4 regions of the Psychrobium sp. 1_MG-2023 genome follow, and region 4 is predicted to be linked to each of the others. Evidence: predicted binding sites of a transcription regulator. Region 4 holds the regulator's gene; each other region holds the start of a gene.
The links. Region 4 encodes LexA, which represses DNA repair genes until DNA is damaged. Its sites were predicted from a motif close to TACTGTATNNNNATACAGTA; they were not measured.

Region 1 (4,465 bases), on a different contig from region 4:
GCAGCAACTGTTGCTTCACTTTCGGCTAATGCCTTTTCTAGCTCAGCAATGCGTGCAGCAGAATCATCTACTTCAACTTCAACAGCTACTTCTTCTACTGTTTCAACATCTTCAACAATCTCTTGTTCAACATTTTTAGCGTTTAAGTCTTCTTTACTCATTTCTCTTCCACTATAGATATAAATTTTCGTACTAATGAATGCTATTATGGGGTCGAAATTGTATGATTCAAGACCTTAAGCATAATTTTCTTACTTTCTATTGATCCAATGGTTATATTCAAGTACCGGAAGATAAGAAATAGCTTGTTGTTTTGATTGCTTATATTAATCGTCTAGCCGTATACTCAAAACAACCAACTTTAGTGAATAGTATCAAATGAAACGTTTATTTAATTGCATCGGTTTAATTGGTAAAACCAATCATAGCGAAACAAGCCAGACTATAGAACAATTACATCAGTTATTGTGTGAGAATGGCTATGACGTCATTGTTGATGAACGTTCAGCCATTGCGATTGCTGAAACATTAAATGTCACTAAAGCCCCGCTTATCGAAATTGGTGAGCGCTGTGATCTAGCCATTGTTATTGGTGGTGATGGCAATATGCTTGGCGCTGCTAGGGTACTTGCGCGATATGATATCGCCGTAGTCGGTGTAAATCGCGGTAACTTAGGTTTTTTAACTGATATTGATCCCGATAATATCCAAGAGCCATTACTCGCTATACTCGATGGTAAATTTATTACTGAAAAGCGCTTCTTGCTTGAAGCACAAATTTTTAGGCACGGCGTATTAAAAAGTTGTAACACTGCCATGAATGAAGTGGTTCTCCATGCAGCTAAAGTAGCAAACATGATTGAATTTGAATTGTTTATTGATGGATTGTTTGTTTATCACCAACGTTCAGACGGTTTAATTACATCGACTCCAACAGGCTCCACAGCTTACTCGCTGTCAGGTGGCGGTCCCATCTTAACGCCCAATATGGATGCAATTTCTCTCGTTCCAATGTTCCCTCATACCTTAAGTTCACGCCCAATAGTTATCGACGGTAATAGTCAAATCGAGCTTAAAATCCCTCATTACTTAGATCAGACTATTCAAGTTAGCTGTGACGGGCAAGTCAGTTTAGAAGTGCTCCCTGGCGATCAAATCATGATCCAAAAAAGTGACAGCCAGTTACGCTTAATTCACCCAATCGGTTATAGCTATTATGAAGTGCTAAGAAGTAAGCTTAGTTGGAGTGAGCAACGTGTGACGAAGAAAATATGAACCTAAAGTTCCCACGTTTCCAAAAATAAAATCATCCATCTTCACTTCAGCAATATTTAGGCCGAGACTTTAAAAGTGTCGGCCAGTAACCAAGATTACTTCATCAAGCGTTTCACTTTTTTTGGTAAGCCTGCGACAACAAGATCATACGATGTATCAATCATTGTTTTTATTTGCTGATCGCTTATCGAATCATCCATAAAAACAGTATTCCAGTGTTTTTCATTATATTGACTATTCGCAACAATAGCTTGGTATTGTTTTCTTAGCTCTATGGCTGACTCAGGCGTACACTTTAAACAAATATTGGGTCGTTGATTCTCATTACCTTCTGCAACAATGGCAAAAATTTTACCCTTTACTTTAAAAACCTTAAGTTCCCGCCCAAATGGATAATCCAATAAGCAGAAGTGTTTAGCCATAATATAATTGATATATATTTCCATATTAGCCTCTTTTTAATCCGTTAAAAATACCTGTGTTCGAGCTGATTATAGTCAAAAAGAATTTTTTTAAAGGAATTTTTTTTACTTTTTTACGCACCTAGTTTTATCAATTCTAAATAAAGCTAACAGATCATGCATTTAGCTAATAAAGCAAATGCTAATAAATATTCTAAGTTTTATTATTTGTGAATAAAAATGCTACGCTAACTTGCAATAAACACAAAACACTGTATAAATAAACAGACACTGTATAAAGCACTGTATAAGTTTACCCGTGCACAATTTGGAGCAGTTTATGTTAACTCAACTTTCTATTAATGATTTTGCTATTGTCGAGCATTTAGACATCGAATTAAATAGTGGTATGACGACTATCACCGGTGAGACTGGTGCGGGTAAGTCTATCGCTATTGACGGCTTATCATTGTGTTTAGGTGCTAGGGCCGAAGCCTCGATGGTACGTCCAACAGGGCAACGTGCCGACATTTGTGCAACATTTAACATTGAAACTAACAGCGCTGCCCTAAAGTTCTTATCACATTCCGAATTAGATAACGCCAACGAATGTATTGTCAGGCGAACGATCTCTTCGGAAGGTCGCTCTAAAGGTTATATCAATGGCCGTGCTGTTCCCGTCAGTCAATTAAAAGAGCTAGGGAAGTATTTATTGAACATTCACGGCCAGCATGCACACCAAGGTTTATTAGATAGCTCACTTCAATTGACATTGTTAGACCAATATGCAGGCCATAAGTCATTACTTAGCAGAGTCGAATTAACCTTTAAAAATGTCCAAGCAATTCGCCAAGAACTTAACCAACTCATTGCTAACCAGCAACAATATGCTGCCAAAGTTCAGCTGTTAGAGTATCAAGTGGAAGAGCTCGATACTTTTGCACTCGTTGAAGGCGAGTTTGAACAGATCGAACAAGAACATCAGCGTTTATCAAACAGTGAAACACTACAATATCAATCTCATCAGTTATTAGACCAGCTAGCCGACAGTGAGCACAACATTGAGGCGTCTCTGCACAGCGCAGTAGCGACTCTAGAACAGCTATTAGCTCAAGATTCTTCATTAAGTGAATGTACCGAAATGCTTCAAGGGGCACTGATTCAAGTACAAGAGAGTGTAAATGAGGTTCGCCATTATAATGAAAACATCGAGCAAGACCCACAGCGCTTGCAAGAAGTTGAACAACGTCTAAGTAAAGCAATGCAACTTGCCAGAAAACATCACGTTGAAGCATGTGAACTACCTAGTCTTCACCAATCAATGCACACGGAGTTAGCAAATTTAAGTGGATGTGAACTGCGTATTACCGAACTTGAACAACAGCTCAAAGAAATAGAAAAGCAATACTACATTGACGCAGAAAAATTGAGTGAAAGCAGAAAGAAATTTGCTAAAAAATTAGATAAATTAATTGCTAAATCATTGCGCCGCCTTGCGATGGAGCATAGCCAGTTTGAGATCTCAATTAGTCCAAATTCCACACAAACTTTGAGTAAGTATGGTGTTGACTTAGTCGAATTCAAAGTATCAACTAACCCCGGCCAGCCTCTGGAACCATTACATAAAGTTGTGTCTGGGGGTGAGCTATCCCGAATTAGCCTGGCTATTTCTGTTATCACCGCACAGAAAGTAGCAACCCCTACCCTCATTTTCGATGAAGTTGATGTTGGGATCAGTGGACCAACGGCGGCAACGGTCGGGGCCATGCTAAGAGAATTAGGTGAATCGACTCAAATCCTTTGTGTTACACATTTACCGCAAGTGGCAGGTTGTGGCCACCAACAAATGCAAGTCATCAAACAGACCGACGGAAAATCAACCCATACGACGATGTCACCTCTAAAACAAGAAGAGCGAGTCATTGAGCTTGCCCGTTTATTAGGCGGAAATAAGATAAGTGATGCGACATTAGCCAATGCTAACGAGCTTCTTGTCGCCAACTAATTTTAGGATCACCAGCACATATTTATAATAATATGCAGACAGAGCTGTTAGGTTGCATCATAGAGTGCTAAAATAGCCCACTTTATTTTGCACCAATTAAGGGTATTACTTTGCAAGGCACTCAATTACTTGATTTTATCGTCGATAACTTAGAAGACATGAAAGCAAAAAACTTAGTTACTCTAGACGTTACTAATCTATCACCTATGGCCGATAAGCTTATTATCTGCTCAGGTACCTCTTCTCGTCATTGCCGTTCTATTGCAAATAACCTACTTGTTGAAGCGAAGAAAGCAGGTATTCCACCATTAGGTATTGAAGGCTTAAAAGAAGGTGGTTGGGTTTTAGTGGATATGAATGAAGTTGTCGTTCATGTGATGGATGACGAAAGCCGTGAGTTCTATAAATTAGAACAGTTATGGAATGGCGAATCAAAGCACCTTAACACCTAATGAAAATTCAACTAGTCGCTGTTGGCACAAAGATGCCTAGTTGGGTTGAAAGCGGTCTGCAAGAATACTTGCGCCGCTTTCCTCGTGATTGTTCGCTAGAAATTCTAGAAATACCAGCGGGCAAGCGGGGAAAAAATGCCGATATTAAGCGTATTTTAGATAAGGAAGGTGAGTTAACGCTCGCTGCTATTCCTAAAGGTAATAGAATTGTCACCTTAGAAGTCGAAGGAAAACCTTGGACTACGCCAACGCTAGCCAAGAACCTTGAGAAATGGCAACTTGACGGCCGCAATGTAAGTTTACTCGTCGGTGGACCAGAAGGTCTGGCACCT
Region 2 (4,465 bases), on a different contig from region 4:
TAATTTAAACACTAACTCACCATCAATCACTTTACCCTGCTGCTTTTCTAATGCTTCATCAAGAATCATCAAGCCACGATCAAGCGTACGAGCAAACTGCTCTTCTTCAGCTTTTAATAATTTGGTAATAATTCCTTTATTCTTTTCAAGCTCTGGGTAGGCTTGACCCATTTGAACAATTAATTCGTCCAACAATTGATAGAAAAATAAGCCTTTCGCACCTAAGCTATTACCGTGTCGTACCGCACGGCGAATAATACGTCGTAATACATACCCGCGCCCTTCATTCGACGGCATAACTCCATCAGCAATAAGGAAAGAACATGAACGGATATGATCGGCAATAACTCGTAACGATTTATTGTCTAAATCATTAGTACCGATAATCTTTGCAGCAGCTTTAATTAAGCCTTGAAAAATATCAATTTCATAGTTTGAGTGAACACCTTGCATAATGGCAGCAATTCGCTCAAGACCCATACCTGTGTCAACAGACGGTTTTGGTAGATCTTCCATTGTTCCGTCGGCCTGACGGTTGAACTGCATAAATACTAAGTTCCAAATCTCAATGTAACGATCACCATCCTCTTCTGGTGTACCAGGTGGACCACCTGCAACACCTTCACCGTGATCAAAGAAAATTTCAGTACAAGGTCCACAAGGACCTGTGTCTCCCATAGACCAGAAATTATCTTTAGCGCCAATGCGCGATAGGCAATCAGGGTTTACACCGATTTCGTTTAACCAAATCTCTTCAGCTTCACGATCTTCTTCAAAAACTGTCACCCATAATTTTTCTTTTGGTAACTTTAATTCTTCTGTTAAAAAGTGCCACGCAAATTTGATCGCTTCACGTTTAAAGTAATCACCGAAACTAAAATTACCTAGCATTTCAAAAAATGTATGGTGACGTGCTGTATAGCCAACGTTTTCTAAATCATTGTGCTTACCACCAGCACGAACACAGCGCTGCGATGAAGTAGCTCGGTTGTAAGCACGCTTATCAGTGCCAATAAAGACATCTTTAAATGGCACCATGCCAGCGTTAGTAAATAATAATGTGGCATCATTGCCCGGGATTAATGAGCTACTAGCCACAACCTGGTGTTGTTGCTGTTGATAATAAGCTAAAAATGCATCTCTAATTTCAGCAGTCGACATGTGCATCATAAGGTTCCTACTTGGTAACTTAATCTAAAAAATATGGCGTATTATACGTCTACAAACAGGCATTGAGCCAGCTTATCGCTTAAAAAGCTAGTTTTAATCAATATCAAGTTAAAAAATAGGTATAAAGAGGGAGTTTTATAAGAGTAATTTGATTATAAAAAGGATTGGGATAAATTTTAATGCAATGGTTATTAGTTTCAAACAGACTGCGTCATCGTTAATTTTCAAGTTATTCTATTATGCAAAAAAATAGCAACCTTATGGTTGCTATCTTAATAGGATGATTACTTACTCTTCTGGTTGAGCAAGCGGCTCTTCATCAGGCTCATCCGTTGGCTTAATTAACAAGGCGTCACGTAATTTTGTTTCGATTTCGCCTGTTACTTCAGGGTTATCTTTTAAGAAGTTAATGCTGTTCGCTTTACCTTGGCCAATTTTACTGCCTTTATAGCTATACCAAGCACCGGCTTTTTCAACAAGCTTCTCTTTCACACCCCAATCGATTAACTCACCATATTTAGAGGTGCCTTCACCGTATAGGATTTGGAACTCAGCTTGCTTAAATGGTGGCGATACTTTATTTTTAACTACTTTAACACGCGTTTCATTACCAACGATCTCATCGCCATTTTTAACCGCACCAATACGACGGATATCTAAACGCACCGAAGCGTAAAACTTAAGCGCATTACCACCTGTCGTTGTTTCAGGATTACCAAACATCACACCAATCTTCATACGTATTTGGTTAATGAAAATACATAATGTGTTAGAGCGTTTGATGTTTGCTGTCAATTTACGTAAAGCCTGAGACATCAAACGTGCTTGCAAGCCCATATGAGAGTCACCCATATCGCCTTCAATCTCAGCTTTTGGTGTTAATGCGGCAACTGAATCGACGATAATCACATCAACAGCACCAGAGCGCGTTAACATATCAACAATTTCTAATGCCTGCTCACCAGTATCAGGTTGAGAAACTAATAGTTGATCGATATCAACACCTAGCTTAGTTGCATAAATAGGGTCTAATGCATGCTCAGCATCAACAAAGGCACACACTTTGCCTTTCTTTTGTGCTTCTGCGATAACTTGCAATGTTAATGTTGTTTTACCTGATGATTCTGGGCCGTAGATTTCAACAATACGTCCCATAGGCAAACCACCTATGCCTAAGGCAATATCTAAACCTAACGAACCCGTTGATACTGACTCGATATCTAAGGCGCGTGCATCGCCTAGACGCATAATAGAGCCTTTACCAAATTGTTTTTCGATCTGGCCTAATGCGGCGTCTAAAGCTTTAGTTTTGTTGCTGTCCATTAACGGCTCCATTGCATTAATCTAGTATAAAGTTGATGTCGATTAGTATACTGTACAATCATACAGTATCAAGTGTAATTTTAATTTTTTTTATTTGTTTTTGCTAAAAGCCTTTTCCAGTGGGATTTTAGATGAGTTTTTCTTTTGATCTTTTTATTAATCACGTATCCTTGCACAGTGTTTTAACCAGTAAATTATTTGAGTTTATTTTATGACTGCCGCTACATCAAACAATGACACTTTTGCTAATCACACGCCAATGATGCAACAGTATCTAACGATAAAAAGTCAACATCCCGACATTTTAGTTTTTTATCGTATGGGAGACTTTTATGAATTGTTTTTTGATGATGCTAAGCGTGCCTCACAATTACTCGACATTTCTTTAACAGCCCGTGGTAAAAGTGGTGGCGCACCAATCCCAATGGCTGGCATTCCTTATCATGCTGCTGATAATTATTTAGCCAAATTAGTCAACCTAGGCGAGTCAGTCGCATTATGTGAGCAAATTGGTGACCCCGCAACAAGTAAAGGGCCGGTCGAGCGTCAGGTAGTACGCATAGTCACTCCAGGCACCATTACAGATGAAGCATTATTAAATGATCATCAAGACAATATCGTTGCCAGTGTCTTTGAGCAAAAAGGTATTTTCGGCTTTGCCACCCTTGATGTAGCCAGTGGTGAATTTAATATCAGTGAATTAGAAACTACTGAGCAATTTGAGTCAGAACTCCATCGAACCAACCCGACTGAAATTCTATATCCTGAGCAGTGGGATAATTTAGCCTTAATTGAACAACGTAAAGGTTTACGTGCCTGCCCTCCTTGGGAATTCGATTTAAGCACGGCAATTGATTTATTAAACCGTCAATTTAAAACGGACACCCTTTCGGGCTTTGGCGTTGAGTCAGCAAAAGTCGCACTGACTGCCGCCGGTTGTTTAATGCAATATGTCAATGACACACAGCGCGTTGCATTACCACAGATTAGTCAAATCAAGTTAACCGATCACACTAATTGTATAATCTTAGATGCAGCCACACGTCGCAACCTCGAGCTCACGCGCAATATCGGGGGAGGTGTTGATAACACCTTGGTCTCTATACTCGATAAAACCGCAACAGCAATGGGTTCGCGCTTACTACAACGTTGGATTCATCAACCATCACGCGATCACCACCTGATTAGTCAGCGACTTAGTGCTGTGGGTTCATTTATTGAGCAACAAAATATCGAACCCATTCATCAAACACTACGCAATGTTGGCGATATTGAACGTGTATTAGGCCGAATGGCATTACGCTCAGCGAGGCCACGTGACTTTGCAAAGTTACGCCACGCATTAATGCAGCTCCCAACACTACAAGAACTTTTGATTGAAAATAAAGACAATTTACGAATAAAACAACTGGCTAAAGAAATTAGCTTATATCCAGAGTTGGTCGCACTTTTACAAGCAGCAGTTGTGGAAAACCCTCCAACATTAATTAGAGACGGTGGCGTAATTGCCCCTGGCTACCACGAAGAGCTTGATCAATGGCGCTCATTAAGCAAAGGGGCCACAGACTTTTTAGAGCAATTAGAGATTCGTGAGAGAGAAGCCACAGGACTGTCTTCACTTAAAGTTGGCTATAACAAAGTCCATGGCTATTTTATCGAAATCAGCAAGTCACAAGCAATGAATGCGCCTGAGGCATATATTCGTCGCCAGACATTGAAAAATAACGAGCGCTTTATTATTCCTGAATTAAAGGAACATGAAGATAAAGTACTCAGTAGTCAAGGCAAAGCATTAGCATTAGAAAAGCAACTTTACGAGCAGTTATTTGATCAATTAATGCCGTTGCTGGCGCAACTACAAAAGACTTCGACAGCACTTTCACAACTAGATGTTTTAACAAACTTTTCAGCGAGAGCTGAAGACTTAAATTACCACTGCCCGACATTTCATCAAGGTATTGGTATTGAGTTG
Region 3 (4,465 bases), on a different contig from region 4:
TGCTGGCATAATTGGCTGGCGAAGCTGTCATCACCAGCACATTGTTCATTGATCGGGTTACTCTCAACCCCTAGTCCATAAACACCTACCGCCGAGCCACTAATAAAAGTTAAAGGCTTATGCTCTAATGTTGAAAAAAAATCGATGAGTTGTTGTGTGGTGTTAATCCGACTCGCAACTATTTTATCGCGTTGGGCTCTACTCCAGCGCTTGTTAGCGATGGGTTCACCAGCAAGGTTGATCACCGCGTCAAAACGCTCTAACGCAGATAGCTGTGATAACGAATGAATTTCGATTAAACCCAAATCTTCAAGGCTGACAAATGCTGTTGAAACAGGTGCAGTACGTGTTAGCACAACAACACGGTGATTATCTTTCATCAGTGAACTAATTAACGCACTACCAATAAACCCCGTTCCACCAGTTATCAAAAGATTCATACTAACCTCGACTATTATTTATCGGTGATTTGCTATTGGCTGTTACTTATTGAGTATAGAGTAACATGTTGAGGCAAGGCGCTATCATTGTTAATTGGCTGCTTGTAATGTTTTCTTCACCTTGCGCATTGCCATGCCTTTCTTTAATGGTGAGAGGTAGTCGATAAACAGCTGACCTGCTAAATGATCAATCTCATGCTGTAATACAATCGCTAAAAAGTCATCACTTTCGATAACTTGTTCTTGGCCTTCACGATCAAGCCCAGTCACCGTCACCTTGGTAAAACGTTCAACATTAGCATAATAACCCGGTACTGATAGACAACCTTCTTGCCCTTTCGCTCTATTTTCTCCCGCGACAACTTTAGGATTAATTAGGATCAAAGGGTCATCACGGTTGTCAGAAATATCAATAATAATCACCGCCTGATCACTGCCCACCTGTGTGGCCGCTAAGCCAATACCATCATCAGTGCTGTACATCGTCTCTAGCATGTCATCAATCAACGATTGTACGATGCTGACATCGGTCACACGCTTTGCTTTCACTTTTAGTTTTTCATTGGGTGCTGTTAATATTTCTAAAACGGCCATTTTCTTTCTCAACATCATAAAAAGCTAATTGTAACAGTAACTATTGATTTATCGAGAGAATTATTAATTAGTTGATGATTATTAATCTTTGATTAGATAATAAAAAATTGCGCATTAAATAATGCGCAATTTTTATCGGGGCTTAGATAGATGTCAGCTTAGCTGCGTTTACGTCGGCCAAAGCCTAAGCCAACAAGACCTAAACCAATCAGTGCTAACACACCAGGCTCTGGAATCGCAATTAACTCTGCTTTTACTGCTATTTGTGTTGTTCCTGGCACTTCCTCAGGAGTGAAACAGTCGAGTGTTGCTCCATTATCATTACATACCACAGGGTCTACAGGATCTACCCAAATGCGAATTTTAGCGTGAGTACCATTGACATAAACAGGGATCACAGCAGAAATATCATTGACCGTATAAATATCATCACACACTAAACCACTTGGACTGCCATCTGCACAAGGAGATGAATTGATCGTCTCTTTAAAGTGAATATTGTTAAATGCAGTATCTGCAATCACAGTGTTAATCTTGAGTTGGTTAATAATGCCCACATCCCATTCTAGTGCGCGCGGAATAACGTTATTCACTTGCGTAAATAACTGTAAAGTCACTGGTGTATTGATGATATCGGTATCAAGCATTAAGCCAGAAAAATTTTCGACTTTCAGTGAGCTAAATGCACTAGGTGTTGGGGTTAAACTTCGATCCCAATCAAAGAAAGTATACGTATCGTGCCCAGCAATGGTATTGCCTGCTGTTGTATTGCCAAAAATAGGGTTACTGTCTACGCCTAAAAATGTATCAGGCCCTACAACTACATCACTTTTCAAAAAACCTGAGTCAAAATCCAGTGTAATCATTTCCCCTGCTAGTGTATTAACAGAGAACATTGAAGCGGCAAGCATACCGCTTGCGATGCTTAACTTTTTAATCAAATTAGTTTTCATAACACAATCCTTACGTTTGATCTATATGCAAGCCTAGTGCAACCTAAACCTTGGCCTAGTTACAAATAGAAACTAGAGCCACTCATTAGCATTGGTAAAAAGTTTCTATTCTATCTTGTTGTGACAGTGATTTGCCTACCACAATAACAAACCCCTACACTGTATAAGCACAAAGCAAGCCATAAAATCAATAACAATAAATATCAATCATTTAGAGTTATTGGGATGCTATATAATTATCTCTCTAATTCATTTTGTAAAATAACCTGACAACAATTCAAACCAGATGACTCCCCCTTCTACGACGGCAAGATTAAACTTGTCTTTTTAAGCTACCAGCCTATAATCAACTGTATATAAATACAGTAAAAGATGTTTAGTATGGTTATTACACCGATATTGATAGAGGCGGGCATCACAGGATTTGAGTCTCCCGCGGCAGAATACACTCAACTAAGTTTAAGTTTAGATCAATTGCTTATTGAGCACCCTCAGGCAACATTTTTAGGTCTTGCTAATGGTGACTCGATGAACCAGGTCGGCATTTATGATGGTGATATCCTCATTGTTGATCGCGCGCTGACACCACGGCATATGGATGTAGTAGTGACAACATACAATGGTAATTTCAGTTGTAAGTTATTTGATCAACACCGTCGCTTATTACTCTCAGCTTCAGAGCAATACCCACCTATTGCCATTGAGCGACTCGATAGTTTTTTGATCGAAGGAGTGGTTTCACGTTCTATTCGTTGTCATCGTACGAGTCAATTTAGCCATGTATGCACTCGTTGATGCGAACTCATTTTATGCCAGCTGTGAAGCTGTTTTTGACCCGAGTATTCGTGACAAGCCTATTGTCGTATTAACCAATAATGATGGTTGTATCTGCGCATTAAATAAACGAGCAAAAGCCTTAGGGATCCCTAAATTCGCTGCTTATTTTAAAGTTAAGCACTTATGTCAACGCCATAATGTCATCGTGAGAAGTTCAAATTACGAGCTCTATGCTGACTTATCCAGTAAAATGATGCAGATACTAGCTCGTTATGCTTGCGAACAACACATTTACAGTATCGATGAAAGTTTTTTACAATTTAAAGGCTATCAAAACGCAATTGGTGATTTCACCCACCATGGCCGGAAAATACGTCGCGCCATCTATCGTGAAACTCGCCTGCCCGTCTCTGTGGGAATTGCTTCAACTCCAACACTTGCCAAACTCGCGAACCATGCAGCGAAGACGCTGCCTCAGTTTCGCGGTGTTTGCGCTTTAGAAAGTCATCGACAAGTGCAGGATGTACTCAAGCAAGTCGCGATAGAAGATGTTTGGGGGATCGGAAGAAAACTCAGTAAGCGTTTGCGTCATCAGCGGATTAATAGTGCATTAGATTTAGCCAATATGCCGATTAAACTCGCGCAGCATAGTTTTAATATTGAGGTAGAGCGAACCATAAGAGAGTTAAATGGTGAGCCTTGTATTCATTGGGATAAAATACGCCAGCCTAAGCAACAAATATATTCGACTCGAAGCTTTGGTCAACGTATTTCCGATATTCATCATTTAGGCGAAGCCTTAAGCCAACATGCCGCAACTGTCGCCAGAAAGTTACGCCAACAACACAGCTTAGCAAGCCGAGTGATGCTCTTTGCCGCAAGTTCCCCTTATGACAAACATCCAGTCCATCAAAAGGTGCTACACCAAATGACCGTACCCACAAATGATACCAGTGTGTTATTACAGGTGGTCAAACATGCACTGCCTAAGCTGTTCTGCCCTGGTGTGCCTTTTTATAAGGTAGGGGTTGGCTGCCTTGAACTTATCGACGAGCAATATAACCAAGGGGATTTATTTCAACCAAGTAAGGATAACCCTGCGCTAATGCAGTGTATAGATACGATTAATCAGCGCTTTGGTCGGGATACGGTAAAGCATGTTGCCCAAGGCTTCCAACAACCGTGGACAATGAAGCGTCAATATTTGTCACCGAGCTACACCTCGCGCTGGACTGACTTACCACAGATAAAGTGTCATTGATATCATGACGTTGTTATTAATGCACTAGATCACTTTTCACTGGTTTAGCAGCAAAAAATCCAGTTAGCGAATATTATGTGCCGTTGCTATATTCGCTAAATCAGCTGCGGTACTCGCTTTAAGCTTACTCTTCACTTGCGTATTGTAATTACAAATGGTTTTATAACTCAGGCTCAGCTCACTTGCAATGTCATGGGCAGTTAAGCCTTTAGAGAGAAGACAAAACACATCAAACTCGCGGGGAGAAAGTGAGCTAAGGTTGTGTGTTGACTGCTGCTCATCTGCGCCAGCCATCCCTTCTTGTTCAGGTAATAAACCTTGCTCAATATAACGCTTACCACTGGCAATTTCAGCTACCGCAGTTGCTAAAACCTCAGCGGCACTATTTTTACTAACATACCCTCTTGCTCCCGCCTCGAGCGCACGTTCCACATAAATAG
Region 4 (4,465 bases):
TTGGGCGTTCGATGCCGCGCAATGCACCTTGTACCGTCATCGCAATCATGCCTGTCTTAGGAGACAGTAAACGACCTGTACGAGAGCGACCCCCTTCAGTGAAATACTTTACCGAATAGCCATTATTAAAAAGTTGGTGCAAGTACTCCCTAAACACTGCAGCGTATAATTTATTGCCTTTAAACGTTCGACGCATAAAAAAAGCACCGCCGCGGCGGAAGATTGGTCCCGCAGGCCAGAAGCTTAAATTAATTCCCGCAGCAATGTGTGGTGGCACCATACCCTGTCGGTAAATAACATAACTTAGCAATAGGTAATCCATGTGACTACGATGACAAGGCACAAAGATTATTTCTTCTCCGTCTTGAGCGAGTTGACGAACACGCTCCGCATTACTGATATTGATGCCTTTATAGAGCTTATTCCACAACCAAGTCAGAACACGATCGCCAATACGAAGCAAGCGCTCAGAGTAGTTAGCGGCTATTTCGTCAACTAATTTAGACACTTCTGCTTTAACTTGATCATCTGATAGATTTTTTTGCTGCGCATATTCTTGCATCGCAACTTGTAACGCTGGCGACTTCATCAAACGTTGATCAAGTGAGTTTCTATATAGCAGCTTTGGCCCTAGCATTGTTTGGGCCTGCCGGTGAAAATGAAAACGTGCAAGACGTGATAGCTTGTGAGCAATACGCTCATCACTACTACGAGAAGCAATTAACTCGACCATCGAGATTGGTTGACTAAAGCGAACAAAGTTGTCTCGGCCAAGAAACAACACCATCATTATCTTTCTGAGCCAAGAAGCTTGTTCATCAGCAATCACGGCAGCTTTGACAGTATCGTCTTCCCGCCCTGGCTTACGCCCCCAAAACAAGGCTACAGGTACAATCTGAACATCTTGCTGTTCTGGTTGACGTAGGAAATTTATCAGTTCACTAAAGCGATTAATAAATTTATTGGCATCATTATTTTTGCCAAAAACAGGCACCCGACCCTGCACACAAAAATAACGAGGGATCTTTCGTTCACCAAGTTGTAGTGGCTGAGTAGGTAAAGGTAGCTTTAATGACTTACAAATTCTCTCTAATGCCACCAAGTCTGTTAATGACTCCGTTTTAAGCACATAGACAATGGGCTTGTGACGATCAATATTAAGCTCGGCGCAGGGATCTTTCGGTACGAGCTTGCTACGAACTAAGAAGCGAACTGGCCAACGTAAAATATTCACCCAACGTGATAGAGAGTTTGTCATACACACTTTTACCAATAACTAAACAGAAAACACGCGTAATATATCAAATTTCATACTAAGCCCAAAGGTATTACCAGTTATTATTTGTGGCAAGTTCATTTTAACTAATACTCGATAAGAGCAATCTATTAAAGATTAGAACACCGTGGCGTAATTTAATTATTAAAGTAAAGTTTTTTTGATTAATACTTGCACAGTAATTTTTACTGTATATACTGACAGCTATACTGTATGAAAACCCAGTTCATTTATTCTAATTTGGTGCTAAGGCAAGTATATGAAAAAGTTAACTAACCGTCAGGCTGAAATCTTACAGCTTATCAAAGACAATATAGCCATTACAGGCATGCCGCCAACACGAGCTGAGATTGCTAAAAAGCTTGGGTTTAAATCAGCAAATGCTGCTGAGGAACACCTTAAGGCCTTAGCCAAAAAAGGCGCTATTGAAATCATCCCTGGCACATCACGCGGCATTCGTTTACCTCCCGAAGCTGCCAATGACAGTGAAGAGCAAGGCTTACCATTGATAGGCCAAGTGGCTGCTGGAGAACCGATTCTAGCTCAAGAGCACGTTGAAGCACATTACAAAGTCGACCCTAGTATGTTTCATCCACAAGCAGATTATCTGCTACGTGTTAACGGTATGAGCATGAGAGATATTGGGATTATTGATGGCGATTTGCTAGCCGTACACAAAACAACCTCGGTTAACGAAGGTCAAGTTGTGGTCGCACGTGTAGAAGACGATGTAACGGTTAAACGTTTTGAACGACAGGATAATAAAGTTTTACTACACCCTGAAAACCCAGAGTTTTCAACCATCGTCGTCGATTTGGAATATCAATCATTAGAAATTGAAGGTTTGGCAGTTGGCGTGATAAGAAATGGAGCTTGGCAATGAAATCATTATATTTAAACCAACAAACAACTGAGAACAACTTTGCAATCAGTTCAGGTTTTAACCATTTAGATAACTTGCTAAATCAGGGTGGTTGGCAATCACAAACGATTAACGAGATCGTTAGTCAATCTAATGATGACCAGCAGTTAGAGATTCTTGGGCCAACCCTTAAAAAGCTCAGCGAACAGCGTCGCTGGATTGTATTGATTGGTGCACCGAAACAACAACTCAAAGCATTAAGCGAGCAATACCAAATCGCAAGTGATAAGATTTTATTAGTTCACCCAAAAGATCAGGTTGATACTTTATGGGCAATGGAGCAAGCATTGATGTCAGGAACTAGCAGCGCAGTTATTGCTTGGCCAGACTCAGTTAATGCTAGGGACTTAAAACGTCTGCAGCTTGCTGCAAAACGAACTAGCGCCTTAGCGTTCGTTTTTAATATCAATCAGCAACAAACACAACGCCAATTGAATTGTCATAGTCAAAATCAATTAGCGCAGCATGTTAATCTTAGTAAGTTAAGTGGTGCATTTCACTAAGCTTTGCGACGATTTAGTAAAGCCTAAAGTTCGATTACTGTGTAACTAGTATCAAGCTAATCCCACTGGGCAACAGGCCGTTTAGACTTAATAGATGAGTTCACCTGTTGAACAAAAGAGCTCTGCGTTCGGGTTGCGTTTTGTGGTAAACACAGCTGCCCTTGTGAAAATTTGAAACGTCCAAGCGAATCGATCTCTATCGTTCCTTGGAAGAATATCTTGATATGTTTAACAATTTGTCTGATTGATTGTTTTGCAAAAACTTTCATCTTATCCCTATGAATTCAACCTTAGTGGAATAGTAAGAACACAATTCAGTTAAAAAGTTCACAAAAAACCAAAGTATTAAACTTATATTAACTTCATAAATAACGTGTACATCTTTATCGGGCTAAAATGATAGCTTCGTTACTTATTATCTAGAATAACTACATACGCCAATAAATACCTTCCCGGCATCGATGTTATTACTTAGGTTCTGTTTGGAACGTAGCACCTGCACTCTAATTCGTTTATTCACGTTATCGCTTATTCGCGATACCAAAGGGGTCACTTAAATAACGGTATTGGTATTACAACGATGCAGCACTTCGAGAAGATTGATCATAAAAACCGGAAAGGACTCTTAATGCACTAGCCATTTCACTTAACTGTTGTTCCGTCAGATTTAAATCTTTAAGTGAGTCAATCAAACACTGCTCCCGAACCGCTTTATAACGCTCACAAAACTGCCAACCCTGCTCTGATGGTTTATAAAAGGTCTCCTTGCCTTTTTTAGTTGACGTTATCATCGCTAACTTGACTAATTTTCTCAACGAGTACGCAACGTTATGGCTATCTTCTAGGTTTAATGAAAAGCAAATATCAGCGAGCTTTTTAGCACGATCTCGGTGAGCTACATTGTGAACGACCTGAATATCAAGCGAGCTTAACTCAGTAACCCCAGCAGCTTGGCTACAATGCTGCATCCAACGTAAAAATGCATTATTCATCATTGTCAATCCATACTCAAATTCACTAAGTTGTGGGCAAGACGAAGATACCAAATGTGATGATGAAACAATGACAGGTGAAGTCTTATGCGACATAATGCTTCCTAAAATATAAAGCCAAAAAACAGAACAACTCTGCGCAGTTTATCTCATACCCAACATTTTTTATATTGCCTTTAACCAAAGTAAGAGAATTAGTGAAACAGATTATTAACAAGATCAATACAGCCAAACACCGTATTGAAGCAAAGACATTATTAAAACTGGCCGTTCCTGCTATTTTGGCTCAAGTGGCACAAATGTCGCTGGGTGTCATAGATACTATCATGGCAGGACGCTATAGCGCAGATGCGTTAGCAGCCATTGCTATTGGGGTCAGTATTTTTAATCCAATCATTGTTTTCATTATTGGGATATTCTTAGCGTTAAGCCCTATCACCGCTCAATTTAATGGTGAAGAAAATAAAAAAGGTGTGCGCCAAGCATTTCAGAGCGGCATTGTACTAGCTGTGCTTCTGGCTCTTCCTAGCTCGCTACTATTAACATCGCTTGAGCCGTTACTTTGGCAAATTGGGATAACAGAGAAAATAATTCCATTAACCAGCGGCTATCTCGAAGCATTGGCCTGGGGATTGATCCCTCTCTATTGTTTTTTTGCCCTGCGTTTCTGTAATGAAGGGATGTTTGCCACAAAAGCAATCATGTATTGCTCAATTGCAGCCATACCATTTAATGTCGTGTGCAATTATTGGTTTATCAACGGTGGCTGGGG

Region 1: the regulator LexA is predicted to act here: its motif matches at 1,947-1,966, upstream of recN (DNA repair protein RecN).
Region 2: the regulator LexA is predicted to act here: its motif matches at 2,542-2,561, upstream of recA (recombinase RecA).
Region 3: the regulator LexA is predicted to act here: its motif matches at 2,336-2,355, upstream of Q8W26_RS11505 (LexA family transcriptional regulator).

What each region holds. Positions count from the first base shown of each region.
Region 1 is NZ_JAUYVJ010000013.1:63,437-67,901, forward strand. Features, by position in the region: gene grpE (nucleotide exchange factor GrpE) at 1-161, opposite strand, end outside; gene nadK (NAD(+) kinase) at 379-1,275, shown strand; gene Q8W26_RS08820 (MmcQ/YjbR family DNA-binding protein) at 1,371-1,721, opposite strand; gene recN (DNA repair protein RecN) at 2,017-3,681, shown strand; gene rsfS (ribosome silencing factor) at 3,792-4,133, shown strand; gene rlmH (23S rRNA (pseudouridine(1915)-N(3))-methyltransferase RlmH) at 4,133-4,465, shown strand, end outside.
Region 2 is NZ_JAUYVJ010000031.1:25,885-30,349, reverse strand. Features, by position in the region: gene alaS (alanine--tRNA ligase) at 1-1,167, opposite strand, end outside; gene recA (recombinase RecA) at 1,459-2,493, opposite strand; gene mutS (DNA mismatch repair protein MutS) at 2,705-4,465, shown strand, end outside.
Region 3 is NZ_JAUYVJ010000020.1:53,214-57,678, forward strand. Features, by position in the region: gene Q8W26_RS11490 (TIGR01777 family oxidoreductase) at 1-440, opposite strand, end outside; gene def (peptide deformylase) at 531-1,034, opposite strand; gene Q8W26_RS11500 (PEP-CTERM sorting domain-containing protein) at 1,193-1,987, opposite strand; gene Q8W26_RS11505 (LexA family transcriptional regulator) at 2,369-2,782, shown strand; gene Q8W26_RS11510 (Y-family DNA polymerase) at 2,766-4,025, shown strand; gene Q8W26_RS11515 (response regulator transcription factor) at 4,089-4,465, opposite strand, start outside.
Region 4 is NZ_JAUYVJ010000001.1:51,335-55,799, reverse strand. Features, by position in the region: gene plsB (glycerol-3-phosphate 1-O-acyltransferase PlsB) at 1-1,258, opposite strand, end outside; gene lexA (transcriptional repressor LexA) at 1,536-2,159, shown strand; gene Q8W26_RS00195 (SulA-like leucine-rich domain-containing protein) at 2,156-2,701, shown strand; gene Q8W26_RS17860 (DUF1107 family protein) at 2,758-2,970, opposite strand; gene Q8W26_RS00190 (winged helix DNA-binding protein) at 3,274-3,789, opposite strand; gene Q8W26_RS00185 (MATE family efflux transporter) at 3,891-4,465, shown strand, end outside.